4 regions of the Nonomuraea sp. NPDC049504 genome follow, and region 3 is predicted to be linked to each of the others. Evidence: riboswitches for the same ligand, from Rfam matches in the RefSeq annotation. Region 3 holds a riboswitch; each other region holds the start of a gene.
The links. A riboswitch is a leader RNA that binds a small molecule or an ion and turns the genes downstream of it on or off. The one in region 3 is predicted to bind cyclic di-AMP.
Positions count from the first base shown of each region.

Region 1: linked by a shared signal. The riboswitch ahead of AB0K28_RS08410 (CHAP domain-containing protein) and the one ahead of AB0K28_RS35615 (GH25 family lysozyme) in region 3 are both predicted to bind cyclic di-AMP.
Region 2: linked by a shared signal. The riboswitch ahead of AB0K28_RS29500 (NlpC/P60 family protein) and the one ahead of AB0K28_RS35615 (GH25 family lysozyme) in region 3 are both predicted to bind cyclic di-AMP.
Region 4: linked by a shared signal. The riboswitch ahead of AB0K28_RS24315 (C40 family peptidase) and the one ahead of AB0K28_RS35615 (GH25 family lysozyme) in region 3 are both predicted to bind cyclic di-AMP.

Region 1 covers NZ_JBFAPT010000003.1:418,047-425,611, forward strand. Annotated here, with positions in the region: gene AB0K28_RS08385 (extracellular solute-binding protein) at 1-609, opposite strand, end outside; gene AB0K28_RS08390 (RNA polymerase sigma factor) at 1,031-2,278, opposite strand; gene AB0K28_RS08395 (YciI family protein) at 2,321-2,761, opposite strand; gene AB0K28_RS08400 (hypothetical protein) at 2,860-3,408, opposite strand; gene AB0K28_RS08405 (ABC transporter ATP-binding protein) at 3,444-4,088, shown strand; gene AB0K28_RS08410 (CHAP domain-containing protein) at 4,151-4,849, opposite strand; cyclic di-AMP (ydaO/yuaA leader) riboswitch at 4,862-4,998, opposite strand; gene AB0K28_RS08415 (Gfo/Idh/MocA family oxidoreductase) at 5,116-6,069, opposite strand; gene AB0K28_RS08420 (aldo/keto reductase) at 6,152-6,967, opposite strand; gene AB0K28_RS08425 (hypothetical protein) at 7,061-7,565, shown strand, end outside.
Region 2 covers NZ_JBFAPT010000017.1:13,271-20,835, forward strand. Annotated here, with positions in the region: gene cimA (citramalate synthase) at 1-2, opposite strand, end outside; gene AB0K28_RS29480 (thioredoxin domain-containing protein) at 238-882, opposite strand; gene AB0K28_RS29485 (aldo/keto reductase) at 1,006-1,989, shown strand; gene AB0K28_RS29490 (branched-chain amino acid aminotransferase) at 2,047-3,144, opposite strand; gene AB0K28_RS29495 (3-isopropylmalate dehydrogenase) at 3,389-4,435, opposite strand; cyclic di-AMP (ydaO/yuaA leader) riboswitch at 4,535-4,676, shown strand; gene AB0K28_RS29500 (NlpC/P60 family protein) at 4,728-5,429, shown strand; gene serA (phosphoglycerate dehydrogenase) at 5,921-7,510, opposite strand.
Region 3 covers NZ_JBFAPT010000022.1:168,777-176,341, reverse strand. Annotated here, with positions in the region: gene AB0K28_RS35625 (hypothetical protein) at 1-242, opposite strand, end outside; gene mqo (malate dehydrogenase (quinone)) at 422-1,864, shown strand; cyclic di-AMP (ydaO/yuaA leader) riboswitch at 2,055-2,196, shown strand; gene AB0K28_RS35615 (GH25 family lysozyme) at 2,209-2,937, shown strand; gene AB0K28_RS35610 (SDR family oxidoreductase) at 2,951-3,694, opposite strand; gene AB0K28_RS35605 (HAMP domain-containing sensor histidine kinase) at 3,846-4,631, shown strand; gene AB0K28_RS35600 (SDR family oxidoreductase) at 4,663-5,418, shown strand; gene AB0K28_RS35595 (DUF397 domain-containing protein) at 5,506-5,688, opposite strand; gene AB0K28_RS35590 (helix-turn-helix transcriptional regulator) at 5,732-6,607, opposite strand; gene AB0K28_RS35585 (DUF6292 family protein) at 6,953-7,450, shown strand; gene AB0K28_RS35580 (hypothetical protein) at 7,500-7,565, opposite strand, start outside.
Region 4 covers NZ_JBFAPT010000013.1:18,972-26,536, reverse strand. Annotated here, with positions in the region: gene AB0K28_RS24340 (histidine kinase) at 1-740, shown strand, start outside; gene AB0K28_RS24335 (response regulator transcription factor) at 737-1,420, shown strand; gene AB0K28_RS24330 (phosphotransferase family protein) at 1,402-2,478, opposite strand; gene AB0K28_RS24325 (NYN domain-containing protein) at 2,623-3,945, shown strand; gene AB0K28_RS24320 (NlpC/P60 family protein) at 4,092-5,006, shown strand; cyclic di-AMP (ydaO/yuaA leader) riboswitch at 5,687-5,852, shown strand; gene AB0K28_RS24315 (C40 family peptidase) at 5,926-6,453, shown strand; gene AB0K28_RS24310 (hypothetical protein) at 6,586-7,395, shown strand; gene AB0K28_RS24305 (M48 family metallopeptidase) at 7,407-7,565, shown strand, end outside.

The sequences.
Region 1 (7,565 bases), on a different contig from region 3:
CTTCTCGCCGGTCTTCAGGAACTCGTCCCAGGTCGGCCACAGCGCCCCGACCTCCTCGCGGTCGGTCGGCAGGCCGGCCTTCTCGAACAGGTCCTTGCGGTAGCACAGGCTCATGCCGCCGATGTCGGTGCCGAGGGCGAACAGCTTGCCGTCGGCGGCGACGCCGTTCTCCCACTTCCAGGCGGGGAAGTCGGCCTTGCGCGACTCCAGGCCGTGCTCCTTCAGGTCCGCCCACCACTCGGTGCGCGCCTTGGCCAGACCCATGCCGCCCTCGTCGATGCCGACGACGTCACCCGCGCCGCTGCCGGCCTGCAGCCACTGGATCATCTGCGGCCAGTACTGCTGCTCGAACTGGTCGGTCAGGTTCTCGTGCTGGATCTGGATGTCCTTGTGCTCGGCGTTCCACTTGTCGACGGCGTTCTTGTAGCCGAAGTTGGTGCCGCCGCCGAACGTCTGCACGCGGATGGTGATCGGCCCCGCCGCGGCGGAGGAGGCCGGGGCGCCGCTCTGCTCCGCGGTGCCACCGGAGCCGCACGACGCGACGGCGAGCGCCGCCGCGGCCAGGGCCGAGGCCGCGGCGAGGGTGCCGCGACGCTTCCTGATCATCATGGTGGAGCCCTTCTGGGGTGAATGTTGGGAGGGCACCGCGACACGCGCTCTGCCGCGGTGGAATCTTTGGGAGCGCTCCCACAAAGGGTGCACTTACCCGGTTCGCCCGTCAATCCCGCGAAACGCAACCGTTACCAATGGGGCGGTTTAACACTCAAAAACCGGATTTTTGGGCATGAACGCCTCAAAGAGCTGATTGGGAGCGCTCCCATCACAAGAGGCATCTTTCGTGTCGCTTCGGGGCATGTCTCCCCACCTGAACGGGCCTGAGCCCGCGGGTGCCATCACGGGGCGGCACTACGGGGTCAGGGAGCGGGGATGTTGCATCTGCTGTCGCTGCGGTACGCGGCCTCGGAGGAGGAGGCGGGGCCGCGCGCACCCGGCACTGGCCGGCCTGCTCGGGGCACGCGCCGTCGGCTGATCACCCGGCGGGCGCGCAGGCGGCGGCGCGTTCCTCCAGAAGGGCGCGTTCGCGGGCGTTGCGGGTCATGGCGGCGGCGCGGGCGAACTCGGCACGGGCCTCGTCCCTGCGGCCCAGCTTGGCCAGCAGGTCGCCGCGCACGCTCGGCAGCAGGTGATAGCCCTTGAGCGCGGGCTGGCCGGCGATCTGATCGAGCAGCGCGAGCCCGGCCGCGGGGCCGGATGCCATCGACAGCGCCACCGCCCTGTTCAGCTCGACGACGGGGGAGCGGGACAGCTTGGCCAGCTCCTCGTACAGGCCCGCGATCCGCGCCCAGTCGGTCTCCTCGGGTGCGAGCGCACGAGCGTGACAGGCGGCGATGGCGGCCTGCAGCGTGTACGACCCCGGTGAGCCGGACAGCGCCTCGGCGCGTCCGAGTGCGGCCAGGCCGCGGCGGATGAGCAGGCGGTCCCAGCGGCCGCGATCCTGCTCCAGCAGCAGGACCGGCTCGCCGGACGGCCCCACCCTGGCCGCCGACCGGGACGCCTGGATCTCCATCAGCGCCACCAGCCCGTGCACCTCGGCCTCCGAGGGCATGAGCCCGGCGAGGACACGGCCGAGGCGGAGCGCGTCGTCGCACAGGGCGGGCCGCATCCAGTCGTCGCCCGCCGTCGCCGAGTACCCCTCGTTGAAGATGAGGTAGACGACCTCCAGCACGGACGACAGCCGCGCCGCCAGCTCCGCCCCCTGCGGCACCTCGAACGGGATCTTCTTCGCGGCGAGCGTGCGCTTGGCGCGGACGATGCGCTGCGCCGCCGTCGGCTCCGGCACCAGGAACGCCCGCGCGATCTCATCGGTGGTCAGGCCGCCGAGCACGCGCAGCGTCAGCGCCACCCGCGCCTCCATCGACAGCGCCGGATGGCAGGCCGTGAACACCAGCCGCAGCAGGTCGTCCTCGATCTCGTCCGGCTCCGGCGCCTCCTCGGTGAGGTCGATGCGACGGCCCAGCTCGGCGAGGTTGCGCTGGAGGCGTTCGTTCCTGCGGATGAGGTCGATGGCGCGGCGCTTGGACACCGTCATCAGCCACGCGCCCGGGTTGCGCGGCACCCCCGACTCCGGCCACTGCTCAAGCGCCGCCACCAGGGCGTCCTGAGCCAGCTCCTCGGCCAGCCCGACGTCGCGGACGAGCCCGGCGAGCCCGGCGATGAGCCGCGCCGCCTCGATCCGCCAGACCGCCTCGATCGTCCGCTGGACGTCAGAACCCGCCACCGGCCCATGAGACCAGTCAGCCCCACGGCCGCGCAACCCGGATCAAGGGCGAGGCTCGTCTCCCAGCAGGCGCTCGCGCAGGGCCTCGTCGTATGCCTGCTGTTCCGGCGACATCGTCCCCTCGGGCGTGTCGGAGCCGTCGAACACCTGCCACACCTCCAGGCCGACCCCGTCGTTGCCCGGCGGCACCGGCACGCGCAGCGCCCATTCGACGGCCTCCTCGCGCGACTTGACCTGGATCAGCCAGAAGCCCGCGATCAGCTCCTTGGCCTCGGTGAACGGCCCGTCAATGACGGTCGCCTTGCCGTCGCTGTAGGAGATCTGGGCGCCGTGCGAGCTGGGATAGAGGCCCTCGGCCGCCAGCAGCACGCCCGCCTTGGTCAGGGACTCGTTGTAGGCGCGCATGCCGTCCACGAGTTCCTGGCTGGGCACCGCCCCCGCCTCGGTCTCGGCGCTCGCCTTGCCCACGATCATGAATTTCATCGGTTCTCCTCGGGTCTCTTCGAACGTTCTCGGCAACGCGTCGAGCGGCTGCGTCCCGGATCGACACGCCCCGCGACTTTTCTTCGCGGCGCCGGACGTCAGGTCTGCGGCCAGGTCAGTGGGGTGGTGAGGGCGTGGAGGGCTTCGCGGGCGTTGCGGCCGGCGCCGGCGGAGACCTCTTTGCCCTCCCTGTCACGGGCGACGGCCAGGACGAGGCCCTCGGCCGGGTCGTGGGCCAGCGTGATCGTGTGGCCGCCGACCAGCAGGGCGTCGGCGGTGGCCGAGCGGTCCTGCTGGGCGTCCTTGCCGAGCAGGACGTGCGCGCCCACCAGCCCGGCGACCGGCTTGCGGTGCCGGCCGAGCAGCACGGGCTCGCCGTACGGGTCGGCGACCTGGCGTACGAGGTCGCCCAGCTTGGACCGCGCGGTCGACAGCCCCACGAGCGGCAGGCCGGTGAGCACCCCGCCCACCCTGGAGAGCGGCACGAGGGCCGCCCACTCCCAGCGCTCGCGGGTGATCATGATGGTCCTGCCGTCCTTGGCCTCCTCCACGAGCCTGCCCCAGCGGGCGCGGGCGTCCTCGACCGCGAAGGGCACCCCCAGCATCGACACCATCTCGTCGTACGACGGCCGCTCACCGTGGATCATCGCCAAATGGTAAGGCGCCTTACAACTTTCCGCAATTGACCGGCTGGGCGGAACCGGGTTACCGTCCCGGGACGCTGGTGAAGCTGCTGTGCGGGCTGCATCGGCCGTCGCGTGGCACGATCCTGGTGGACGGCCGTCCGCTCGGAGACCTCGCGCAGGACGCGTGGCAGGCCAGGGTCGGCGCGGTCTTCCAGGATCACGTCCGCTTCGAGCTCACGGCCGGCGAGACGGTCGGCGTGGGGGATCTCCCCAAGCTGCGCGACCCCGCGGCCGTGGCGGGGGCGCTGGAACGAGCCGACGCCGGCCAGGTGGTCGCCGGGCTGCCTCAGGGACTGGAGACCGAGCTGGGGGAGACGTTCGAGCACGGTGTACGGCTCTCCGGCGGGCAGTGGCAGCGGCTGGCCCTGGCTCGCGGGTCGATGCGGACGGAGCCGTTGCTGCTGGTGCTGGACGAGCCGACCGCCGCGCTGGACGCACCGGCCGAGAGCGCGGTCTTCGCGCGCTACGCCGAGGCGGCCAAGGGCCATCCGGGAGCCGTCACGTTGCTGATCACCCACCGCTTCCCCACCGTGCGGATGGCGGACCTGATCGTCGTCCTCGGCGAAGGCCGGATCGTGCAGTGCGGCACCCACGACCGGCTCAGCCAGATCCCGGGGCCGTACGCCGATCTCCTGACATGACGAACGCGCGCCCCGGGAAGGGGCGCGCGTTCCGCTGTCAGGAAGAGGGACGTGAGGGAAGGTCAGCCGGCGTACTCGGGGTAGCCGTAGCCGACGACCTGCGACTTCGGCCGGACCCGCTCTTCGACCTTGCCGTTGCCGGTGTTGCCTTCGATGGTGGAGATGGTGCCGTCGTGGTTGTCCTTGACGACGAAGCCCACGTGCTGGATGTCGCTCAGGGACTTGCCGCCCTTCCAGGAGAAGAACACCACGGCACCCGGCTTGGCCTCGTGGCCGAAGCGCTGGTTGGCGGCGAACCACTTGGCGTGGGCGACGGTCCAGGCGTCCCAGCCGACCTGCGGGCGGGCGCCGGTCTGCTCGCCGACCCAGGAGACGAACATCGAGCACCAGGCGGCGTTCAGGTAGGCGGCGCGGCTGCCGCCGTCACGGGCGACGGTTTCGGCGGCACGCTGGGAGTTGGCGTACCACTGCTGGAACTTGGTCCCGCCGCCGCTGGCGTTCTCGGAGACGCCCACCTGCGCCCTGGCGACGGCCAGGACCTGGTCGGCGGTGGCGGTGATCTTGGTTTCGTCACGCTCGGCCGCCTTGTGGGCGGCGAGCGCGGTGGCCGGGTGCTTCGCGGCGGTGGCCGCGGCGACGGCGGTGGAGGTGTCGGCGTGGGCCGCGGCGGGGACGCCGAAGGCCGAGGCCAGGACGCCGGCGCCGAGGACGGCGCGGGCGATGGTGCTCTTCGAGACAGCGGTAAGACGATGCTTGGCCATCGAGGGGGTTACTCCTTGCTTCCATGCCGCTTACCGGGTTAGCTGACGGGTTCGGGCGTGGAAGCTGCCCTACGGCACCGAAGTGCCGATTCACCCCAAAGGACATGGGTCCCCGGTTCCGCGCGTGGCGGATTCAGCGGTCACAGGACGATCCTGTGATGTGTCGTGCGATGGTCTGACATAGCCGGACAAACCGGACGTATGCCTCAAGATGTCCCATAAGGTAATACATGAGGCAAGAGGATTACAAATCCATAAAAGTAAAGTCAGCCGAGCTGACTGCGCGCCTCGGCCAGAAGCCCCATCATGGCAAGGGATTCGTCAAGCGGCATGATCGAGGATTCGGTCCTGCCTTCGGCCGCGGCGGCGCGGACTTCGCGGAGCTCTCCGGCGTAACCGTTGTCGGCCGGGTCGAGCACGTGCTCTTCCGGCTCCATCGCCGGCCCGGAGAGGACGATCCGCTGCGGTGCCCAGAACGGTGCCTGGATGTCCGCCCGCATCTGCGTACCTACAACACTGGCCCCGTTCGGGTAATTCCCGAGCAATGAGGTGGCCACGAGAGCGTGCCGCCCGCCGGGGTAACGCAAGACGCCGGCCGCCTCCGCGTCAACGCCGTTCGGGGCCAGGGAGCCGGTGACGTGCAGGCCGGTGGGCATGCCCAGGATGAGCTGGGCCAGCCCGAACGGGTAGATCCCGAGGTCGAGCAGCGCGCCGCCGCCCAGCTCCGGAGCCCACAGGCGGTGCGCCGGGTCGTACGGATGGGCGAAGCCGAAGCTCGCCTGGACCGACCGGATCTCCCCGAAGCGGGGATCTTCCTTGATGCGCCTGATGAGCGGGTTGAACCGCATCCACATGGCCTCCATCAGGAAGACCCCGGCCTCACGGGCCAGCCGCACCATCTTCTCCGCGTCGTCCACGGTCGCGGCCAGCGGCTTCTCGCACAGCACCGCCTTGCCCGCCGCGATGGCGGCGGCGGCGACCTGCAGGTGCTGGGCGTGCGGGGTGGCGACGTAGATCGCGTCCACCGCCGGGTCGGCGCACAGCTCCTCATAGGACCCGTACGCCGACTCGGCGCCCAAATCCGACGCCAGGGTCTGCGCCCTGGCCAGATTCCTGCTTCCCACGGCGGCCACCCGCATGCCGGGCTCCGCCACGATCGCCGCACCCACGGTACGGGCGATGCCGCCGGTGGCGGCTATTCCCCAAGTGAAATCTCGCACGCCGGCGATCGTATACGGAAGGCAAATATGGGCTTATGTCGGTGGTGCCGGAAATATCAGGAATGTCGTTTTGTCACATCCGTCACTCGAACGAGTCGGGGTCGGGCCCGAGCCGCTGCCCCCGGCTGAGCGCCCCGATGGCCGCCAGGTCCTCGGCGTCCAGGATGAAGTCGAAGACGTCGATGTTCTCGGCGATCCGCGCCGGCGTCACCGACTTCGGGATCACCACGTTCCCGAGCTGCAGGTGCCAGCGCAGCACGATCTGCGCCGGCGTCTTGCAGTGCTTGTCGGCCAGCACCCGCAGCGCCGGGTCGTCGAGCAGCCCCCTGCCCTGCCCCAGCGGGCTCCACGCCTCGGTGAGGATGCCGTTGGCCTCGTGGAACTCGCGCATCTGCCGCTGCTGGAAGTAGGGGTGGAGCTCGATCTGGTTGATGGCGGGGACGATGTCGGCCTCGTCCATGAGCCTGGTGAGCGTCTCGACGGTGAAGTTCGAGACGCCGATGGCCTTGGCCCGGCCGTCCCGGTAGATCTTCTCCATGGCCCTCCACGCCTGCAGGTACTTGTCCTGCCCCGGCATCGGCCAGTGGATGAGATAGAGGTCGACGTAGTCGAGGCCGAGCCGGGCCAGCGACTCGTCGAAGGCGGCCTCGGCGCGGGCGTGCTCGCCGTTGGCCAGCTTGGTCGTGACGAACACCTTCTCCCTCGGCAGCCCGCTGTTGCGCACCGCGCGGCCCACGCCCTCCTCGTTGCCGTAGGCGGCGGCCGTGTCGATGTGCCGGTAGCCGGCCTTGAACGCGGTCGTGACCGCCTGCTCGGCCTCCTCGGCAGGTACCTGCCAGACGCCATAACCGAGCTGCGGGATCTGCACGCCGTCCGTGTTGAGCATGAGCGAGTTCATACCCTCCATTGTTCACGCCGCGTTCCTGGCGGCTTAAGCCGGGCGGGCTAGCTTGAAGCGGTCGTGAACGGCCCATCACCCGGGAGGGCAGGAGTGGTCGAACAGGCGTCGGCCTGGGTGGAGTCACCGCTCCAGATGCTGTGCGCCGTCGAGGCCCACCAAGCCGGGCTCCTCGGCCCGGCCACGGCCGTCGTGCCGCGCGCCGGCCTGCGCCCGCTCAAGGCCACCCGGCGCGAGCTGCGCTCGATGGCGCTGCCCGGCGGGCTGGAGCTGGCCGAGCCGCGTGAGCGCATGCCGCGCCGCGCGCTGGCGGTGGGCGACGCCTTCTCGGGACGGGTGCAGCTGCGCTGGCTGCTGTCCAGGCCGGGACGCGTCGTCGTGGTGGACGACGGGCTGGCCACGCTGCGGCTGCTCGAACTGCTGGCCGCCGGGCCGTACCGGCCGCTGCTGCGGGCCCGCGCCGAGGGGGGACGGCTGCGTGCCGTGCTCGGCCTGGCCGCCGCGCTGCGGCTGCGGCTGAGCGAGGTGTCGGTCTTCACCGCCCTGCCCGTGGACGACCGGCTCGCCGAAGCCGTACGGGAAGCCGGCGTGCAGCTCG
Region 2 (7,565 bases), on a different contig from region 3:
ATGAGTCTCTCTTCTCTGCGGAAGCTTCTCTGCGAAGGACGTTCTCGGGAAAACCCGGGAAAACAAAAAGACCCCTCACGGACGTGAGAGGTCTGCGCGCTGGCGGTGTCCCGGTATCAGCCAGCGCGCCTGCCGATAATGAGCAGACCGTAGAACATGGTGCCGCCCAGTCTGCCACACGGATTCACCATCTGGCACACCGGTCTCACTCCCTGGGACACGGCACGGTGGGGGCGGTCACACCTGGACGCCGATGCCTCCGGTGATCAGGCGCTCGATCGCGGCGGCGTCGAACACCTCGCCGCCCAGCATCTGGCCGTCGAGCAGCACGGTCGGCGTGCCCTCCAGCGGGACCCTGGCCGTCTGCGCCAGGTGCGCCTCCGCGTACGTCTGCGACTTCACGCAGTCGTCCACCGACGCGCCGGCCTTCCTGGCCGCCGCCGACAGCTCCTCGACCGTGAAGCCCGAGGCCACGCCGTGCGGGGCGGGCTGCATGGCGTACACGGCGTCCCTGAAGGCCAGCCAGTTCTCCTCCGGTACGCAGCGCGCGGCCGCGGCGGCGCGGACGGAGTTGGAGCGCATGGGCTCGTCCCGGAAGATCGTGACGGTGTGGAAGACGACCTTCACCTTGCCCTCCTTGGCCAGGCGCTGGATCGTCGCATCGACCTTGGTGTGCATGTCCTTGCACACCGGACAGTCGAAGTCCTCGAACACGTCGAGCACCGGAGCGTCGCTGCCCAGGTCGGCCAGGATCATCGACCCGTCCGCCTGCCTGCTCAGCTGCACCCCGTCGGACGACGCGCCGGGCTGGGAGAACGCCAGCACCCCGAGTACGGTGATCGCCGCGAAGGCCGCCACGACCGCCATCAACCGCTTCTTCATGAGCCCACTCTCACCTTTGTCGATCGCGCAGACCCTATCGGAAGCGCGGACAACGGCCATCACGCGCGTACGGCCCCGGCGCGCCGGGCAGGTTCGTCTGCGGGGGATGAAGGGGGATCAGCCATGCGATACGTGACACTGGGTCGCGAGGGCCCGACGGTCTCGGCCCTGGGGTTCGGCGCGATGACGCTGGCGCCCAGGGTGTACGGCGACGTGAGCGAACCGGAGGCGACGCAGGCGCTCCTGGCGGCGCTGGACGCGGGCGTCACGTTCGTCGACACCGCCGACATCTACGGCGCCGGGCACAGCGAGACCCTGATCGGGCGGGTGCTGCGGGGCCACAGGGACGAGGTGGTGCTGGCCACGAAGTTCGGCGGGAACTCCGACGATCAGGGCAGGCTGGTGCCGGGCATGGGCCGGCCCGAGTACGTCCGCAGGGCTCTGGAGGCCAGCCTCGACCGCCTGCGTACGGACCGGGTGGACCTCTACTACCTGCACAGGCTCGACCCCACGACGCCCGTCGAGGAGACGATGGGCGCGCTGGCCGAGCTGGTCCAGGCCGGGGACATCCGGTATGTCGGCCTGTCGGAGGTGTCGGCGGCGACGCTGCGGCGGGCCTGCGCGGTCCACCCGGTGACCGCCCTGCAGACCGAGTACTCGCTGTTCCACCGCTACCCCGAGCAGGACGTGCGCCCGGCCTGCGACGAGCTGGGCGTCGGGTTCGTGGCCTACAGCCCGCTCGGGCGCGGCCTGCTCGGCGGCACGATCAGGGGCAGGGGGTCGCTGGAGGAGGGCGACTGGCGCCGGGGCAACCCGCGCTTCCAGGAGGGCAACCTGGACCGCAACGTGGAGCTGGCCGACGCCGTGGCGGGCCTGGCCGGCGAGGTGGGGCTGCCGGTGGCGCAGCTCGCGCTGGCCTGGCTCGTGCACCGCGGCGCCGTGCCGATCCCGGGGACGCGCCGGGCCGAGAACACGCGGGCCAACGCCGCGGCCGCCGACGTCACCCTCGACGAGGAGACGGTACGGCGGCTCGAGGCGCTGGTGCCGCCCGGCGCGGTGGCCGGCGAGCGCGGCAACGCCGCCTACCTGGCCAACCTCGACACCTGAGCGGGCACGGGGGCCGGGGCGGGCTCAGGCGGCCCCGCGCCCCCTGGGATGCGGGCGTCAGGCGATCTTGTGGACCCAGTTGTGGGTGTCGGGGCGGGCGCCGTACTGGATGCCGACCAGTTCCTCGCGCACCCGCATGGTGATCGGGCCGGGCGTGCCGTCGCCGATCGTCCATGAGCGGTCGGCGCCCTTGACCGTGCCGACCGGCGTCACCACGGCCGCGGTGCCGCACGCGAACACCTCGGTCAGCTCGCCGCTCTCGCAGCCGGCCTGCCACTCCTCCACGCTGACCAGCCGCTCCTCGGTCTCCAGGCCGAGGTCGCCGGCCAGCTCCAGGATCGAGTCGCGGGTGATGCCGGGCAGCAGCGTGCCGGTGAGCGCGGGGGTGACGAGCTTGCCGCCGATGACGAAGAACAGGTTCATCCCGCCCATCTCCTCGACGTAGCGGTGCTCGTGCGCGTCGAGCCAGACGACCTGGTCGCAGCCGTTCTCGACGGCCTGCCGCTGCGCGACGAAGGCCGCGGCGTAGTTGCCGCCGCACTTGGCGAACCCGGTGCCGCCGGGCGCGGCCCGCGTGTACTCGGTGGACAGCCAGACGGAGACGGGCTTGATGCCGCCGGTGAAGTAGGAGGCCGCCGGGGAGGCGATCACCATGTACCGGTACGTCTTCGACGGGTAGTTGACCCCGAGCGCCGGCTGCGTGGCGATCATGAAGGGCCGCAGGTAGAGGCTGTGCCCCTCGGCGGTGGGCACCCACTCCTTGTCGGTGCTGACGAGCAGGTCCAGCGACTCGACGAACGTCTCCTCGGGCAGCTCGGGCATCGCCATGCGCTGGGCCGAGCGGTTGAAGCGGGTGGCGTTGGCGTACGGGCGGAACATCACGATCGAGCCGTTGGCCTGCCGGTACGCCTTCAGCCCCTCGAACAGCTCCTGGGCGTAGTGGAAGACCGCGGTGGCCGGGTCGAGAACGAGCGGCCCGTACGCCTCGAGGCGCGCGTCGTGCCAGCCCTTACCCTCGGTGAAGTCGATCGAGACCATGTGGTCGGTGAAGACCTGCCCCCACCCCGGGTTCGCCAGTACCTGCTCCCGCTCGGCCGCGGTGCGAGCATGGTCGGAGAGCTGCACGTCGAAGCTGAGCTTCTGAGCGATGGTCATGACGTCGGTCCTTCTCTCTGCGATCTACCGAAACCTACCGGAAGCTGCCCGCTGTCTGCGGTTTCTGCGACGGCCGCGAGAGGCGGCCGCGCCGGGAGGCAGTCCGTACTTCCTATTGTCTCGCTATATGGGATGGCAAGGGGTCAATGGGGGATATAGCCCCCATTTCTCCGTACAGGGACACGAAAAAGCGCCCGGCAGTCCCCTCAGGGCCGCCGGGCGCTCGTGATCGGGCTAGGCGGTCCTAGCCGGATACTCGCGCGGTGATGTCGTCGCCGATCTGCTGCGTGCCGCGCGGGGCGGACCCCGCGACGCGCGCCGCGATGTCGTCGGCGACGGCCTGCTCCACCCTGGCCGCCTCGGCGCTCAGGCCGAGGTGGTCGAGGAGCATGGCGACGGAGAGGATGGTCGCGGTCGGGTCGGCCTTGCCCTGGCCCGCGATGTCGGGCGCGCTGCCGTGGACCGGCTCGAACATGCTGGGCGCGGCGCCGTCGGGGTTGATGTTGCCGCTGGCGGCCAGGCCGATGCCGCCCGCGATGGCGGCGCCGAGGTCGGTGATGATGTCGCCGAAGAGGTTGTCGGTGACCACCACGTCGAAGCGCTCGGGCTGGGTGACGAAGAACATCGAGGCCGCGTCGATGTGGGAGTAGTCGACGGCGATCTCGGGGTAGTCGGCGGCGACCCGGTTGACGGTGCGCTGCCACAGGTCGCCCGCGAAGGTGAGGACGTTCGTCTTGTGGACGAGCGTGAGCTTCTTGCGCGGGCGCGACTGAGCTTTCTCGAAGGCGTAGCGGACCACGCGCTCGACGCCGTGTGCGGTGTTGAGCGACTCCTGCGTGGCGATCTCGTGCGGGGTGCCGCGCCGCATGGCGCCGCCGGTGCCGGCGTAGAGGCCCTCGGTGCCCTCGCGGACGACGATCATGTCGATCTTCTCGGGCGGGGTGTCGGCCAGCGGGGTGCGCACGCCGGGGAACAGCTTGACCGGGCGCAGGTTGACGTAGTGGTCGAACTCGAACCGCAGCCGCAGCAGCAGGTCGCGCTCCAGGACGCCGGGCGGCACGCTGGGGTCTCCGACGGCGCCGAGCAGGATGGCGTCGTAGCCGCGCAGCTCGTGGAGCACCGAGTCGGGCAACGTCTCGCCGGTGCGGTGATAGCGCGCGGCGCCCAGGTCGTAGTGGGTGGGCTCGATCTTGGTGCCCACGGCATCCAGGACCTTGAGCCCTTCTGCGACGACCTCGGTGCCGATGCCGTCACCGGGGATGACAGCCAGGCGGATGTTACGCGACTCCATGGGCGGTAGCTTACCGGCTCGTCTCGACTGACGAACACATCATCTCATTTTCCGGACGTCCGATTTTGCATGCATTGCGACCTTTTGACCGATTCGTTAGAGTCCGTCAGGCCTAATCCACGCAGCAGGTGCGTGGAGCCGGGGACCCACCTCTCCCCCAGGGGCGAATCGGCTTCGCCGTAGGGCTGTCTTCCAGGCCCGAGCCCGTCAGCTAACCCGGCCGGCCGCATGGAAGGACAGACCCCTGTCTCGCATTGCCATCGCCCTGGCGGGTGTCGCCGCCGGGCTCATCGTGTGCCCCCCTCCGGCCTCCGCCGCGCCGACGCCCGCCGGCCCCGGTGAAAGCCGTCACTCCCCCGACACGAACTCCGACCCCGACACGAAATCCGGCCCCGGCACGAAATCCGGCCCCGGCACGAAATCCGGCCCCGGCACGAAATCCGGCCCCGGCACGAAATCCGGCCCCGGCACGAAATCCGGCTCCGGTACGAACGCGGCCGGCTCGATCACTCTGACCGGCCCCGAGGTCAAGCGCATCCAGCAGCAGCGCGCGCCCAAGCCGGCCTGGAAGACCGCCCTCAGGTTCGCGATGCACCAGCGCGGCATCCCGTACGTGTGGGGCGGCACGAGCCGCAGCGGGTACGACTGCTCCGGGCTCATGCTCAGGGCGTACCAGAAGGCGGGGATCCACCTGCCGCGCACCGCCGCCGAGCAGTACAACGCGTTCTCCCGGAAAATCAGCTGGAACCATCTCAAGCCCGGTGACCTGGTCTTCTTCAGCGGACTCGGTCACGTGGGCATGATCTCCAAGCCCGGCTACATGGTGCACGCGCCGCACTCGGGCGACGTGGTGAAGGAGGAGAAGCTCTCCGACTGGCGCCGGCAGGCGTTCGTCGGAGCGGTCAGGCCCGACCGCGAGGGCGTCCGTCAGTGGCGCGAGCTGCAGAAACGGCGCGATGACCCCGCTCCGTCGATGCTGACCGCGACCCTCTGACCTTGCACCACCCGGACGAGCGGCCCCGTGCGAACGAGCGCGGGGCCGTTCTGGGCTCACCTGCTCTGGGGGGCTCCGCCGTTGTCACGCCGGTCGAGGGCCATCTGGACGGCCTCGGCCGCCTCGTCCTCTTGGTCCTCGGCACGGTTGTAGGCATACATCTCGTACATGTGGCTCATCTCGCTTCGCGGACGTGTTCCTGAGAAAGGGGGGAAGCCGGACTCCGGTCGCGAGCCCGACCGGGCCTGAATCTCGTGGTCCGGGTCACGGACCGGACGAAGGGACTTGACGGCCGACGTATACGCCGCGCACCGCGGCGGGTCGTCGACCTGCCCTAACAGGCCCCGCCGCGGCAGGTAATGAGTACGAGAACCTGGCGCATCACCGGCTACAGTACCCGAGGACAGTGCTTGGATGTCCTACTATCTCGCATCCTGAGACGCAAAAGGGCCGCCACCCGAACGGGTGACGGCCCTGCGCAGGTCAGAGGGTCAGTCCTCCAGGTCGACCGAGCGGCCGCTCTCGGCGCCGATCTCGGCGCCGATCTGCTCGACCACCTCGGCCGGGATCGCCGAGTCGACGGTCAGCGCGATGAGCGCCTTGCCGCCCTTGACGTCACGGGCCACCTGCATCGAGGCGATGTTGATGCCGTGCTCGCCGAGCAGCCGGCCGACCACGCCGACGACGCCGGGGCGGTCGGTGTAGGTGTAGAAGCACAGGTGGGCCGTCGGCTCGATCTCCATCTCGAAGCCGTTGACCTCGACGATCTTGGTGATCTGGCGCGGCCCGGACAGCGTGCCCGACACCGAGACCGTGCGGCCGTCGGCCAGCACGCCGCGCACGGTCACCAGGTTGCGCCAGTCGGGGCTCTCGGAGCTGGTGACCAGCTCGACCGCGATGCCGCGGTCCTTGGCCAGCAGCGGCGCGTTGACGTAGGTGACCTGCTCCTCGACCACGTCGGCGAAGACGCCCTTGAGCGCGGCCAGCTCGATCACCCGCACGTCCTGGGCGGCGATCTCGCCGCGCACCTCGACGTCGAGCTTGGTGGCCACCTCGCCGGCCAGCGCGGTGAAGACCCGGCCCAGCTTCTCGGCCAGCGGCAGGCCCGGCTTGACGTCCTCGGCCACGGCGCCGCCCTGGACGTTGACCGCGTCGGGCACGAACTCGCCCGCGAGGGCCAGCTTCACGCTGCGCGCGACCTGGGTGCCGGCCTTCTCCTGGGCCTCGTGGGTGGAGGCGCCGAGGTGGGGCGTGACGACGACCTGGTCGAGCTCGAACAGCGGGCTGTCGGTGCACGGCTCCTTGGCGAAGACGTCCAGGCCGGCTCCCGCGACCCGGCCCTCCTTGATCGCCGCGTAGAGGGCGCCCTCGTCGACGATGCCGCCGCGCGCGACGTTGACGATCCGCACGTTGGGCTTGACCTGGTGCAGCTCGCGGTCGCCGATGAGCCCGACCGTCTCCTTGGACTTGGGCAGGTGGACGGTGATGAAGTCGGCCTGCTTGAGCACCTCGTCGAGGCTGACCAGCCGGACGCCCATCTGCGCGGCGCGGGCCGGCGGCAGGTAGGGGTCGTAGGCGATCAGCTCGACCCCGAACGGCGCCAGCCGCTGGGCCACGAGCTGGCCGATCTTGCCGAGGCCGAGGATGCCGACGACCTTCTCGTCGAGCTCGACACCGGTGTACTTCGAGCGCTTCCACTCACCGTTCTTCAGCGCGGCGTGGGCCTGGGCCGTGTTGCGCGCGCTGGCCAGGATGAGCGCGATGGTCTGCTCGGCGGCGCTGGTGATGTTGGAGGTCGGAGCGTTGACGACCATGACGCCGGCCTTGGTGGCCGCCTCGACGTCGACGTTGTCGAGGCCGACCCCCGCGCGGGCGACCACCCGCAGCTTGGGCGCGGCGGCGATGGCCTCGGCGTCGACCTGCGTGGCGGAGCGGACGATGAGCGCGTCAACGTCGGCGAGGGCGGGCAGCAGCTGGGAACGGTCGGCGCCGTCGGTGTGGCGGACCTCGAAATCAGCGCCGAGTACGGCGAGACCGGCCTCGGACAGCTCCTCTGCGACCAGAACGACGGGCTTGTTCACTGGTGTGGATCCTTAAGGCAGGGCGGGCTTGGGAGGGACACGTCCACGGATCCCC
Region 3 (7,565 bases):
GCCTCACGGCAGTAGCCGGTCCACTCCCGGCCTCCGCTGAGGGCGCCTTCACCGAACAGGAACGTGTCGGTGGCCTGCCAGTAGCAGCCGCTCATGCGCCGGTTGAGCGACGCGCTCTCGCGGTCGACGCGGCCGGGAAGGGTGCAGACGCCGTCGCGGTGGTCGTGAACGGGCCGGCAGTGCACCATCGGCGCCTCGGCCATCTTCACCCACCAGGGACGGGTCTTGTCGGTCTTGCTCATACGGTCACCTCTCGGCTCCGTGACGCCCCCGGATGGGGCCGTCGCTAGACCGGGTGCATCGTGATCACCTCCTGTGCCGTACGGGCGCTGGAAGATCCACGCTACTCCGGATCCCGCACGCCGCGCGGCCGCTGTTATACAAGTAGCGAACATGTCATATGAGTTGGAGGTGAGCCGGGATGGGCTACGACGTGGTCCTGGTCGGCGGTGGCATCATGAGCGCCACCCTGGGCGTGCTGCTGCGCCGCGTGCAGCCGGACTGGTCGGTGCTCGTCCTGGAGCGGCTCGACGGCCCCGGCCTGGAGAGCTCGTCGGCCTGGAACAACGCCGGCACCGGGCACGCGGGACTGTGCGAGTTCAACTACACACCGCTCACCGGCGACGGCTCGATCGACGTGGGCGGGGCCATCGCGATCAACGAGCAGTTCCAGCTCTCCCGGCAGCTGTGGGCGAGCCTGGTCGAGGAGGGCACGCTGGGCGATCCTGCGGGGTTCATCCGGCCGGTGCCACACCTCTCCTTCGCCCGGGGCGCGGCCGGGGTCGAGCACCTGCGGCTGCGGCATGCGGCGCTGCGCGATCATCCGCTGTTCGAAGGGCTCGAATTCATCCGCGACCGGGCGGTGATGGCGGAGCTGCTGCCGCTCATGTTCGCCGGTCGGCCCGCCGGTGAGCAGGTGGCGCTGTGCCGTTCTCGCGGCGGCACCGACGTCGACTACGGCGTGCTGACCCGGCGGCTGTTCGCCGCGCTCGAACGTGACGGCGTCGAGGTGCGGACCGGGCACGAGGTGCGCGGGCTCTCCCGTGACCGCAGGTCGTGGCGGTTGCGCGTGTGCGACCTGGCGGGTGCCCGCGACTACGGGGTGCGCGGGTCGTTCGTGTTCCTGGGGGCGGGCGGGGGTACGCTGCCGCTGCTGCAGAGCGCCGGGGTGGCGGAGACGCGGGCGTACGGGGGGTTTCCGATCAGCGGGCGGTTCCTGCGTACGGACCGGGCCGAACTGGTGGCCGGGCACCGCGCCAAGGTCTACAGCCACGCCGAGCCGGGCGCGCCCGCCCTGTCGGTGCCGCATCTCGACACCCGGGTCGTGGACGGGCGGACGTACCTGATGTTCGGGCCCTTCGCCGCGTTCTCGCCGCGCTTCCTCAAACGCGGCAGGCTCACCGACCTGCCGGGATCCGTCACGCCCGGCAACGTCATGACGCTGCTCGGCGCCGCCCGCGCCGAGCCGGCCCTGCTGCGCTACCTGGTCGAGCAGCTCGTGCAGACGCGCGGCGACCGGCTGCGGGCGCTGCGCAGGTTCGTCCCCGAGGCGCGGGCGGAGGACTGGGAGCCGATCACCGCGGGCCAGCGGGTGCAGGTGGTCAAGCCGGTGAACGGGCGCGGGTCGATCGCCGGGTTCGGCACCGAGGTGGTGACGTCGGCCCACGGCGGGCTCGCCGCCCTGCTCGGGGCCTCACCCGGGGCGTCGGCGTCCGTGGCGATCATGCTGGACGTGCTCGGACGTGCCTTCCCCGGCCGGGTGGACGGCTGGCGGCCGGCGTTGCGCGAGCTCGTGCCGTCGTACGGCGCCGCGCCGCCGCCGGAGACCCTCTCGAGGACGGCCAGCACGCTCCGTCTGGAGTGAGTGCCGGAAAACTTTACCCATTTCCGAATCCGCGACGTACACGGGGATTTCGAACCGCTTACCAGGCCAGCGGAGTGAAAGTCCCTTTGGAGTACTTGCAGATACTTTTGCGAATTATGTACTTTTTGCGGGTCGAGGGACCACCGCAGCGCGTGACCTCGCATCTTTGACCGGACCGTACGCCGCCTCCGGCGTACGGCCGCCGAATCCGCGTCCCGCGGAACCGGGGACCCACTTTCCGGGGTGAATCGGACGCCCGCTCATGCGCGTCCGTAGGGCACTTCCAGTCCCGAACCCGTCAGCTAACCCGGTAGGCGGCATGGAAGCAAGGAGTCAACATCCGCATGGCCAAGCTTGCCGAGAACCGCAAGCGCCTCGGACTGGCGCTCGGCGGAGCCGTACTCGCCGCCGTCACCGCCGTCACCGGCACCGCACACGCCTCCACCACCGACCAGGTCGCCCCGCACGAGGCGGCCCAGCACAGCTCCGCCCTGACCTACGGCCTGGACATCTCCCACTACGAGCCGCTGTACGACTGGAGCTCCAGCTCGGCGCAGTTCGGCATCATCAAGGCCACCGAGGGGACCGACTTCGTCGACTCCTCCTTCGCCAGGCACTGGCGGGAGCTCGGCGAGAAGGGCATCGTGCGCGGCGCCTACCACTACGGCCACCCCGCCGACGACCCCATCGCCGACGCCAACCACTTCCTGGCCGCGGTGAACGCCCAGCCCGCCAAGGCCGGTGACCTGCTGGTCCTCGACCTGGAGACGACCGACGGCAAGTCCGTCGCCGAGGTCAACACCTGGGCCAAGGCGTGGCTGTCGTACGTGGAGAACCAGACCGGCACCAAGCCGCTCTTCTACAGCGGCTGGAACTTCGCCGACACCTACGGCCACGGCCTGGCGCAGTACCCGCTCTGGGTCGCCCACTACAGCCGGGCCAAGGGCGCGATCACGCCGCCGGCCGACTGGAAGTCGTGGGCGATCCACCAGTACACGGACGTCCCCATCGACCAGAACGTCTCGGCTCTGACGCCCGACCAGCTCCGCGCCCTGGGCCGCCAGTCCGTCTGACGTCTCGGGCGTGCTACCGGGCGGCGGCCCAGTCGCCGTAGCGAGCCTCGCCGAGCCGCGCCTCCCCCAGCGGCACGAGCGAGTGCTCGCCGAGCTCGCTCCCGAAGTAACGCGCGTGCGGGTCGGTGACCACCTCACGGGGGTCACCGAGCCCCGCCAGCGCCTGCCGGACGAACTCGTCCATCCTGACCCGTTCCGGCCCGGCGACCTCCAGCCGGCCGTTGAGCGGCGTACCCTCCGCGACCTCGCACAGCGCCGCCGCCACGTCGTCCCCGGCGATCGGCTGGAACAGCACCGGCGCGATGCGCACCACTCCCCCGTCGGCGGCCTCGTCCGCGATGCCCTTCACGAACTCGAAGAACTGGGTCGCGTGCACCAGCGAGTACGGGATCCCCGACTTCTCGATCAGCCGCTCCTGCGCGACCTTCGCCCGGAAATATCCGTTATCCGGCATGCGTTCGGTGCCCACGATGGACAACGCGACATGGTGCCCGACCCCCGCCTCAGACTCGGCGGCCAGCAGGTTGCCGGTGGAGGTCTCGAAGAACTCCAGGACGGCGGCCGGTTCGAACGACGGCGCGTTCGACACGTCGACCACCACCTGCGCCCCCTCCAGCGCTTCGGCGAGACCCTCGCCGGTGAGCGTGTTCACCCCGGTGCGCGGCGAGGCCGCCACCGCCTCGTGGCCGTCGCGCGACAGCCTGGTCACCAGCTTCGATCCGATCAGGCCGGTCCCGCCGACCACCACGACCTTCATGACACGCCTCCCCCTCGATCCACCGCATCCTCCCCCCGCCGTCTCCCCCTAAGCCCTCGGGTCGGTAAAGCCGCCCCCTTTCGGTCACAGACCGGAGGGCTGCGCTGTCCTAGCTGGTGACAGGCTCGCTCAGCGCCTGGGGAGGAACCCGATGAGACACGACCACGCCGCCCTGCTCGCGGCCGTCCCGAACCCGTGCCTGGTCATGGCAGGGGACATGACGATCGTGGCGGCCAACCAGCCCTGCCTCGACGCCTGCGGGCGCGAGCAGGACGAGCTGATGGGCATGCCCGTGCGCATCCCGCGCGCCGACGAGCTGCACGAACGGGCCAATGCGGTGCGGCGCTTCACCGCCGACGCCTCCCACGAGGTCCGTACGCCGCTGGCCGCGCTGCGCGTCCAGGTGGAGGCGGCGCGGCGGCACCCGGACGACATCGACGTGACCGACCTGCTCGACCACGTCAGCGACGACCTGGACCGGCTGGAAAACGTCACCACCGACCTGCTCCTGCTGTCCAGGCTCGAAGCCGGTCTCGACGACCGCGAACTGACCGACGTGAACCTGACCGCCCTGGTGGAGTCGGCGTCGGCCGGTGTCGGCGACGTGCGGCTCCGCCTGGACCCGACCGTCCTCACGCGCGCCTCCTCCACCTACCTGACCCGCCTCCTGGCCATCCTCCTCGGCGCCACCCGCCACCCGGCGACCGTCACCCTGGACCGCACGGCCGACTACGCGGAACTCCGCCTGACCAGCGACGACCCCTCGGAAACGAGCGACGAGCCGGTCGGCGACCAGGGAGGCACCGGACTCTGCCTGGCCATCGCCCGCGCCATCACCACCGCCCACCACGGCAGCCTGCACGTCGAGACCCACGGCGCCCACGTCACGCTGCGCCTCCCCCTCCGTGCGGGCCCACGAACCCACCCCAGCACCTGACCGCACCGAACAGAGCAAGGAAGTTCAGCACGTGACCAGTCGTCATCTCGAGAACACCGTCGCGATCGTCACCGGCGCCGGCTCCGGCATCGGCCGGGCCACCGCGATCACCCTGGCCAAGGCGGGCGCGCACGTACTCGCCGTCGGCCGCCGCCCGGCCCCTCTGGAGGAGACCGCCACCCACCACCCCGGCATCGCCGTCCATTCCGCCGACATCACCGCGGACGGCGCCCCGCAGGCCGTGGTGAAGGCCGCCACGGACCGCTGGGGCCACCTCGACGTCCTGGTCAACAACGCCGGCGGCACAGCCATGATGCCGCTGGCGGAGACGGACGCGGCGCGCATCGCCAGCCTCCTGGCCCTGAACGTCACCGCCCCGAGCCTCCTGGCCCACGCCGCCCTGCCCTACCTGCGCAAGACCCGCGGCACGATCATCAACATCTCCAGCACGTACGGCCACCGCCCCCTGCCCGGCGCCGCCCACTACGCCGCCTCGAAGGCCGCCATCGAACAGCTGACGAGAAGCTGGGCCCTGGAACTGGCCGCCGACGGCATCCGCGTCAACGCCGTCGCACCGGGCCCCACGGAGAGCGAGGCCCTGACCGCCGCCGGCCTCCCGGAGGAGACCGTCACCCAGATCAAGCAGGACGAGGCCGCCAGCATCCCCCTGGGCCGCCGCGGCGTCCCGGAGGAGGTGGCCACCTGGATCCTCCACCTCGCCGACCCCACCACAACCTGGCTCACCGGCCAGATCCTCGCCGTGGACGGCGGCCTGAACCTCACCTGACCGGCCGAACCGACGAGCAGCCGACGCCCTTCACGGGCGCCGGCTGCTGAGGCGGGCATGGTGGTCGATGGTTCGTGAGTGGACGCGCTAGACGTCGCCTCGTTTGACCTTCTCGATCAGCTGCCGATAGGCGGAGGCCGTGATCACGAGGGGCTGCTGGCCAAGGTTCTTGCTGTCGCGAATGGCGACCATATCGTCATCCAGCAGGCGGACTTCAACGCAATTTCCGTTATGCCCGCAGAAGCTGGACCGCGTCCACTGATCTTGCATGCGGGGAATATTATCGGCCGCCCCACCAGCACCGCTGGCCACTTCAAACCATGGATGCATCACGGTTGTATCTCGAAATGATGGTGCGGCTCGTCTCCTCGTCCAACGCACTCCTGTGGAAATATTCGAACATCTTCTCGAAGTAGATCGAGCGCTGTTCATCCAGCAGGAATTGACTGGTGAGATTGTGGTCGATGTAGACCAGGCACTGCTCGAGGGGGTTGCTCCGGTCCAGATTCAGCAGGGTGAAGGACTCCTCGAACACCCCCCGGGGCCGATCGAGCGGTGCGACCTGGAGCTTCACGTTGGGCAGCAGGGAGAAGTCCACCAGCTGCTGCAATTGTTCCGCCATGACGTCAGGCCCACCGACTGTCCGCATAAGTATGGATTCGTCCATAACGATCCATATGTGCGATGACTCCGGAGGGAGAAAGCGTTTCTGGCGGTTCAGCCGGATGGCGACGCGGTCCTCGACCTGACGCTGCGTCAGCGTGTCGTCGATGTCGCGCCAGCTCTGGATCAGATGCCGCGCGTACGCCTCCGTCTGCAGGACGCCCGGCACCACCCCCACCTCCCACTGCCGGATCGAGTCGGCCACCGCCTCGACTTCGAGAAACGACAGGAACTCCTGCGTCGGCGCGGGATAGGCCCGCCAGGAGTGCGGGGTCTGGGTCTGGCCGGCCAGCGCCAGAAGGCGCTCGCGCTGGACGGCGGAGGCATTGTAGACGTCGAGCAACAATTCGATGTCGCCCTGCGAGACGCTGATGCGGGCGTTCTCGATCCTGGAAATCTTGGAAGGCGACCAGCCGAGCCGGTCCTTGATGTCGTCGCCCGTCAGGGACGCACGTTCACGGAGATGACGCAGCTCCCGCGCCAGAATGCGACGCTGCACGGTGGGCGGAGAAGTGCGATTGACCATATATGTCCCAAAAGTGGCTAATTCCCGGACAGAGCCTTGATCACTCCAGATATTGAGCCACAGAAGTAAGACTGCGTGCAAGATTGCATGCAGACTTACCATACCTCACCATTGGTAGCGGGAGGGGTGCGGATGACCACAGAAATCGCCGACGACGGGGACGCCCTTCAAAAGCCCGTCGCATGTCGGCAGCTCGGCATCCCTGGTTCCGCGAGAAAGAGGGGAGCCTTGCATGTCCCTGGTCCTCAAGGGCGGGTCAAGGCCGGAGCTCAGCTCGACCGGCTTGCCGCGTGGGGTCGCCGCCCCACGGGCACCGATGTGGTGACGCCCAGGGGTGTCTGGCATGTGGAGTGGCAGGAGTTGCATGTCGGCTACCTGCACGATGTCTACCTGGCTCTCGTTCGGCGGGCCGTTCAGCCGAGTGATCACTGGATGGCGGAGTTCCTGCCGCGCTCGGCTTCCATCCTCATCGAGGATCGGGAGCTCGTCGAGGAGTGCGTGCTGGCGCTGGCCTGGGACGAGGAGAGCGGGTGGCGGTTCGGGAGCTTCGTGCGGGGAGACGTGCGCTGCCCGACGCTGCTGAGGCGGCAGCGGTACTTCGGTGGTGACGTGCTGCCCGATCCGGCCGAGGTGGGGGACACGGTGCTGGCCATCGTGGAGCGGCTGCGGCAGCCGCGGCGCTGGTGGTGGGGGCATCACAGGGAGCAGCCCTGGGGGTGGCACTATCCGCCGGCGTACCGGTCGTATCGGGACGTCGACGACGGGTTCGATGATCGGTTGCGGGAGCATCTGCCGCCGGACGTGCCGTATGTGGCGCCGCGCGAGCCGTCCGCCGGGGCCTGAGGGCCGATCTCCGAGGCCCCCTGTGTGGGGCGGGGGGCCTTGACGGGGGTCAGCCGGTCCGTACGCGTTCGCCGGTGCGGCGCAGCAGCACGGCGGCGGCGAGGGCGGCGGCCAC
Region 4 (7,565 bases), on a different contig from region 3:
CGTGGGGCATCGTGGTCAGGGCGCGGCGGCAGCTCGTCTGGTCGCTCAGGCAGCGCGCCGACAGCGCCGCCGAGCAGGCCAAGCAGCTCGAACGCGAGCGCATCGCCAGGGAGATGCACGACGTGCTGGCCCACCGCATCTCGATTCTCAGCCTGCACGCGGGCGCGCTGGAGTTCCGTCCCGACGCGCCGCCCGCGGAGATCGCCAGGGTGGCGGGTGCCATCAGGACCAGCGCCCACCAGGCGCTGCAGGACCTGCGCGAGGTGATCGGCGTGCTGCGGCACGCGGGCCCCGAGGCCGACGTCGTGCCCGACCGGCCGCAGCCCACGCTGGCCGACCTGCCCGCGCTGGTGGAGGAGTGCCGGCAGGCGGGCATGGACGTCCGGCTCGACCTGCGGGCCGGCGACGTGCCCGACGGGCAGGGCCGTAACCTCTACCGCATCGTCCAGGAGGCGCTGACCAACGCGCGCAAGCACGCGGGCGACGTCCCGGTGAGCGTCGTCGTCGCGGGCGAGCGCGGCGAGGAGCTGTCGGTCGAGGTGCGCAACCCGCTCGGGGCACGCCCGGTCCGCCCGTCCGGGGCCCGTCTGCCCGGCGCGGGCGCCGGGCTCATCGGGCTGACCGAGCGGGCCGAGCTGGCGGGCGGCCGGCTGGAGCACGGCGCGACGCCGGAGGGGGAGTTCGTGGTACGCGCCTGGCTGCCGTGGCCGCTGGAGACGACGCGGGAGGACGTTCCATGACCACAGCCGACCAGGACGGCCCGATCAGGGTGCTCATCGTCGACGACGACCCGATGGTGCGGGCCGGGCTGTCGATGATCCTCGGCGGCGCCGGCGACATCGAGATCGTCGGTGAGGCCGCCGACGGCGCCGAGGTGCCGCCGCTGGTCGCCGAGCACCGGCCGCGGGTGGTGCTGATGGACATCCGCATGCCCGGCGTCGACGGGCTGACCGCCACCGAGGCGCTGCGCCGCACGTCCGCGCCGCCCGAGGTGGTGGTGCTGACCACGTTCCATGCCGACGCGCAAGTGCTGCGCGCGCTGCGGGCCGGGGCGGCCGGGTTCCTGCTGAAGGACATCGCGCCGGTCGACCTGGTGGCGGCCATCAGGAAGGTCGCGGCGGGCGAGCCGATCCTGTCGCCCGCGGTGACGCGCCAGCTCATCAGCCATGTGGCAGGCAGAGGGGCCGACGGCGGGGCCGGCGACCGCACCCAGCGGGCCAGGAAGCTGCTCGCCCGGCTCAGCGAGCGCGAGCGCGAGGTGGCGATGGCCGTCGGGCAGGGCAAGTCCAACGCGGAGATCGGGCGCGAGCTGTTCATGAGCGTGCCCACGGTCAAGGCGCACGTCTCGCGCATCCTCACCAAGCTCGATCTCAACAACCGGGTGCAGGTAGCGCTGCTGGTCTACGACGCCGCCTCGTAGCTCGCCAGCAACCGCTCGATGGTGGCGCGGTGCAGCACCAGGTCGTCCGGGTCGTCGGGCATGGCCTGCTCGCCGAAGTGGATGCGCCGCCGCCAGACCCTGGCCATCACGATGCCGTGCCGCAGGGCGGCGTACAGCTCGTAGAAGTCCAGGTCGCGGGGCTCGTACCCGGTCAGCTCGCGGTAGGTGCGGCAGACGTCGGCGCTGCGCATGAAGCCCGGCATGCCGGGCAGGCCACCACCCACGGTGAGGTCCTGGAAGAAGCGGTGCAGGAAGATCATCCAGGACACGTCCAGCTCGGGCGGTCCCACGGCGGCCATCTCCCAGTCGAGCACCGCGGCGGGCGTGAAGTCCCGGTAGATGATGTTGCCGATCCTGGCGTCGCCCCAGCTCAGCACGTCGGGGCCGGGCTCCTTCGGCCAGTGCGCCTCCAGGCAGTCGAACGCGCGCTCCAGCAGCGGGATGCGGTACGTGCCGTGCGCCCACTCGTAGTAGGCCCGTTGCGCCGCGACGTGCGCGCGCAGCCCGGCGGGCCCGAGCGGGGCCAGCTCGGCCGGCGTGAACGCCGTACGGTGCAGCGCCGCGAGGATCCCGACGCTCGCGTCCTGCAGCCGCCGCCGGTCGGCGGGGGAGGCGTCGTAGAGCCATCCCCCGAACGTGTACGGCATCACGTCCGGCGGCACCTCACCGTCCACCCGCTCCATGACCAGGAACGGCGTGCCCAGCGGCGCCGGGTCGGGCTCGAACCAGAGGGCCCTCGGCGCTGGGATCCCAGCTTTTTCCCTGGCCAGGCGCATCAGCTCGAACTGCGTGCGCAGATCGTAGGAGGGGAAGACGGGAACGGCCTCCTGCGCAGGTGCCAGGCGGGCCACGCAGCGGGTGGAGCGGCCGTCCCAGGTGGCGGAGAAGAACAGGGTCTCGCTGGACAGCCCGTTCTCCGCAGGCCTGGACATCTCCGACACCGACGCGCTCGCGCCGACCTTGGCACGGAGCCAGGCGGTGGCGCGTTCCCGCAGTTCGGCCAGGTCGCGGGTGGACGTACGAAGCTGCTCGGCCACGGTGGACCTCCCGGGGGGAGACGAGTCCTGCGACAGTCGTATACCGCCTAGCAAGCGCTTGTCCACAAGCGGGTGGCCGTTACGGTCAGGTACGCAACAGCCGTACCCTTGTCTGAAAGGGCATGTCACGAAGGGACAAGTGGGATGAGTTCAGCGGGTGAAGGCCTGTCTCGCCCGCTTCCCGAGCAGGTGCGGCTCAACGTCGTCGATCTGGCGTCGCAGGTCCTCGGCACGGTGCCGACCGCGACGATCCCGCCACCCCTGCGCGGCATCGCCAAATTCGACCCCCGCAAACGCGCCAAACTCGGCGGCGCGCCCATCGCGGCGCAGCTCGAGAACGACAAGAAGTTCCGCGAGCTGGTCGCCGAGTCCGTCGCCGCGGGCTGGCCCGAGCTGGTCTCCGCACTGGCCGAGGGCAACGTGCCACCGGCGGCCGATCCCGTGCTGGTGGCGGCGGCAGCCTATCTGACCCGGCCGCCGGGTTGGGCGGAAATGATCGAAACCGCCCGAGCCGACCTCGAACGTTCGGCCGTGGCGGCGGAGGGCTCCGAGCGCGAGGAGGCGGTCGCCCGCCTGCGCGAGCAGCTCGCCGCCCAGAAGACCGCCGCCAAGGAGGAGGCCGACCGGCTGCGCGAGCAGCTCAAGGCGGCCCGCGCGGAGAACTCCGACCTGCGCCGCAAGCTCCACGACGCCCGCGAGCGGGCCAAAGCGGCGGTGCGGCGGGCCGAGGAGATGGAGCACGCCGCCGAGGAGGCCAGGACCGCCGCCTCCCACGCGGGCAGCGGCGCCGAGGCCGAGCTGCGGCGGCTGCGCGAGCGCCTCGCCGACGTGGAGAAGCAGCTCGAAGCCTCGCGCCGGGCCGCCCGCGAGGGAAGGAGCATCGAGGACGCCCGCATCCGCGTGCTGCTCGACGCCCTCCAGGACGCCTCCGCCGGGCTGCGCCGGGAGCTGGCGCTGCCGACCACGATCAGCCGGCCCGCCGACTCGGTCGCGGCGGTCACCGGCGAGCGCCCCAACGTCCGCGGCGTGCCCGCCCGCGCGCTGGCCGACGACGACCCGCAGCTGCTCGACCAGCTCCTCGCGCTGCCGCAGGTGCACCTCATCATCGACGGCTACAACGTCACCAAGACCGGCTACGGCACGCTCACCCTCGCCGACCAGCGCACCCGCCTCATGAACGGGCTCGGCGGCCTCGTCGCCCAGACCCGCGTCGAGGTGACGGTGGTCTTCGACGGGGCGGAGCTCAACGCGCCGGTGCAGGTGGTGGCGCCGCGGGGGGTGCGGGTGCTGTTCAGCGCGCCGGGGGAGATCGCCGACGACCTGATCCGCCAGCTCGTCCGCGCCGAGCCGCCGGGCCGGGCCATCGCCGTCGTCTCGTCCGACCGCGAGGTGGCCGAGTCCGTACGCCGGATGGGAGCCAGACCCGTTCCGTCTGGTTTGCTGCTGCGCCGACTGAGTCGCGCCTAAGTTACGAATTGGTAGGTTTAGCACTAGCTCACCCGCCACTTCTGTACTATTTCGCCCCAGATGTAAATCCTGGGGAGGGCGATACAGTGAGGTTTGGCCGGGTGCCGATGGCCGCGGGTCTCGCGTTCGGACTGATGCTGACTCCGATGGGAGCGGCTCTCGCTGATCCCCAGCCCACGCTGGCCCAGGCGAAGGCCAAACTGGAGAAGCTCAACGACAAGGCGGACAAGGTCGTCGACCGGTACAACACCGCCACCGAGCGCTACAAGAAGGCCAAGGGCACCTACTCCTCGCTCGACACGAGCTACAAGCGCAAGCTGGCCACCGTCGCCGACCTGCGCGCCCAGGTGGCCGGCATGGCCGTCGACAGCTACAAGCTGGGCGAGGACATCACCTCATGGCCCGGCATCTTCGGCTCGAACGACCCCCAGGGCCGCCTGTCCGGGCTCGCCGTGGCCGGGCAGCTCTCCCAGGAACGCCTGCAGAAGCTCGCCGCCTTCGACCGGGAGAACCGGGGGCTGAAGATCGAGCGGGACAAGGCGCAGAAGGCGCTCAAGGCCGCCGACAAGGAACGCGACGCCGTACAGAAGGAACGCTCGGAGATCCTCAAGCTGGTCGCGCAGCAGAAGAAGCTGCTGAAGAAGCTGGGGGCGTACAACCCGGGCAACCCCAACAGCACCGGCATCAAGTACACCGGGCCGGCGTCGGGGAGCGCGGCCTCGGTGCTGCGGTTCGCGTACGCGCAGGTCGGCAAGCCGTACGTGTTCGGCGGCACCGGGCCCGGCGGGTACGACTGCTCGGGGCTCACGCAGGCGGCCTGGCGGGCCGCCGGGGTCTCGCTGCCCCGGACGACGTGGCAGCAGTGGGCCTGGGGCCAGAGCCGGCGGGTCTCCCTGGACGCGCTGCAGCCCGGCGACCTCATCTTCTCCGAGGGCCTGGGACACGTCAGCATTTATGCGGGCAACGGGCAGATCGTCCACGCGCCGCAGACCGGCGACGTCGTCAAGGTCGTCAAACTCTCCGCCTACGGCCGCAACCTCGTCGGCGCCATCCGCCCGTAGCCGGCCATCCGGCTCCTGGCCCCCGGCCCCCGGCATCCAGCTTCCGGCTCCGGGCGATCCGGCCGCCGGGGCTTACTGCGTGACAGCGGGGGTTCCGGCCTGGCGTCGGCTCCTGGCGCTCGCCGTTCCGCACGCCCCTCATCGCGGTCGCGTTCAGCATCAGCACTCTGCGCAAGCGGTGGCCGCTCGGCTGTGATCCATGTCGCAGCTCATCTACGAAGATCGATAGTTGCCAAGGTCCTTGATCGGCGTGCCTTCGACGGGCGTGACCTCCTGATCGGTCACTACTAGGGCGAGTCGTACAAAGGGTGGATTTTTCGGGGTGAGCGTCCCTCGCGTCCGGCCGGCCAGCGGGGGCGAGAAGGGTGTTCGCGTTTGTGACTGCTGTGACTCATGTGACTGCTGGGACCTGACAAAAGCCCGGGAAAGCAAGTGTGAGTGAGGTCACATTTTGGTCACAAGACCTGGGGTTCCAGCAGGGGTTTCAAGTCTGACAAATCCCGCTATCCGATCTTTACAGGGCCATTCACGCTTTGCAGATTCTTGACCCTTCGGCGTAGCTTCTGGCGTCGTCGCGGTGAACAAGCCATGTCGCCGCGAACCGGCATCGGTCCCTCCCGATGTGAGACAGACAAAAATCCGCCGGTCGGCCCTGATATCCCCATCGCACTTCTGATCGGGGTGCCGACCTGCCGAATCCGTGCAGCCAGGAGGCACGGAGCCGGGGACCCAGCGATCCCACGTTCCCCAAGGGATCAGGGGTGAATCGGCGCGCCCATCGCGCCGTAGGGCGACTTCCACGCCCGAATCCGTCAGCTAACCCGGTAGGCGTTCGTGGAAGACACAAGGAGAAATCCTGTCTAACTCCCTGCAGAACCCCCGCCTGTCCCGCCTTGCCCTGAGTGGTGTCGCACTCACGATGACCGTGACGGCCGGAGGTATGGTCCTCCATGCTCCGGCAGCTCAGGCGGCGACGACCCGCGAGACCAGTGCGGCGGCCGGCACGACGGTGAAGGCGGCGACCACCGCCCGCACCACGGCGTCGGCGAAGGCCCGTAAGAAGGCCGCCAAAGCCGCCCGGCAGAAGGCGAGGGCCGGCAAGGCCGTCGCCGTGGCCAAGAAGCAGATCGGTGACCCGTACCGTTACGGGGGCACAGGACCTGGTTCGTTTGACTGCTCAGGCCTCGTCCAGTTCGCCTGGAAGAAGGCCGGCGTCAAACTCCCGCGCGTGACGAACAGCCAGTTCGCCCGCACGAGGAAGAAGGTCTCCTGGCGCCATCTCAAGCCAGGTGACCTGATGTTCTTCAACGGGCTCGGCCATGTGGGCATGTACGTCGGCAAGGGCAAGATGATCCATTCACCGCGGACAGGTGAACGGGTACGCATCGACAAGCTGAGCGGATGGCGAAGGTCGTCCTTCGTCGGCGCCGTCCGTCCCGGCGTGTGAAGAAGCCCCGTCCGGATCCTCCCCGATCCGGACGGGGCTCTCGCGTTCCCGAGCTTCGACTCGTGGGGTGCGTACGGGGGCTCTCGCGTTCCCGACCCTTGACCCGCAAGGCAGCGCATACGATCGGGCACTGTGTCCGAGCAGGTGAGCCGACGAGCCGCGGTGACCGGGCTGGTGCTCCTCGCCGTCTCGGCCGCCGCTCCGCTGCCTGACGCGCCCGTCCTGCCTGCGCAGGCGCGCGACCTGTGGCCGGGGCTCCACGTCGTACGCCGCGGCCGGTGGTCCACGGTCGTGGGCCACGACGCCGCGGGGCTCGACGAGCTGGCGCGCAGGGCCGATACGGCGGGCCGGAGGGTGTCGGCGGTGCTCGCCCGCTCCGTACGCCCCCTGATCGTCGTCCCGGCCGGCGCCCGTGAGGCCGCGCGCCTGGCCCGGGTGGGCGGGGTGGACGGGCTCGCGGCGGTGGCCGACGGCGCGCGGGTGATCGTCGTCCCCGAGGCGTTCGCCACCCTCAACCCCGTCGGCAGGGACGTCGTCCTCGCCCACGAGCTCACCCACGTCGTCGCCGGCACCGACAATCTGCCCGTCTGGCTGTACGAGGGTTTCGCCGACTACGTCGCCTACCGCGACGCCGGACTGCCCGTGGCGACGGCCGCCGCCGAGCTGGCCGCCGAGGTGCGCGCCGGGCGCCTCCCGACCGTTCTGCCCGGACCTGCGGCTTTCGCGGCGGACGGGGGTGACCCGGCCGGGCTCGCGCGGGCGTACCAGGAGGCGTGGCTGGCGTGTCGCTTCCTCGCTGACCGGTTCGGTGAGGGGACCCTGGTGAGGCTCTACCGTGCGGCCCGCGTGGACGGGGCCGATCGGGCGCTCGCCGCGCTCGGGCTCTCCGTCGCGACGCTGACCGCGCGGTGGCGCGCGTACGTGCGGGATCAGCTCGTATGAAGGGGAGGCAGATGAGCGAACGACAAGACCCGGACGACCGGGAGACGAACCACGCCCCGGAGGAGGAGACCCGAGAAGCGGAGGGCGCCCTGACAGCGGTGGGCGCCCCGAGCTCACCGGCCACGGAACCAGCCGCGAGCGATCCGGCGAACAGCGGGCCGAACGAGGGC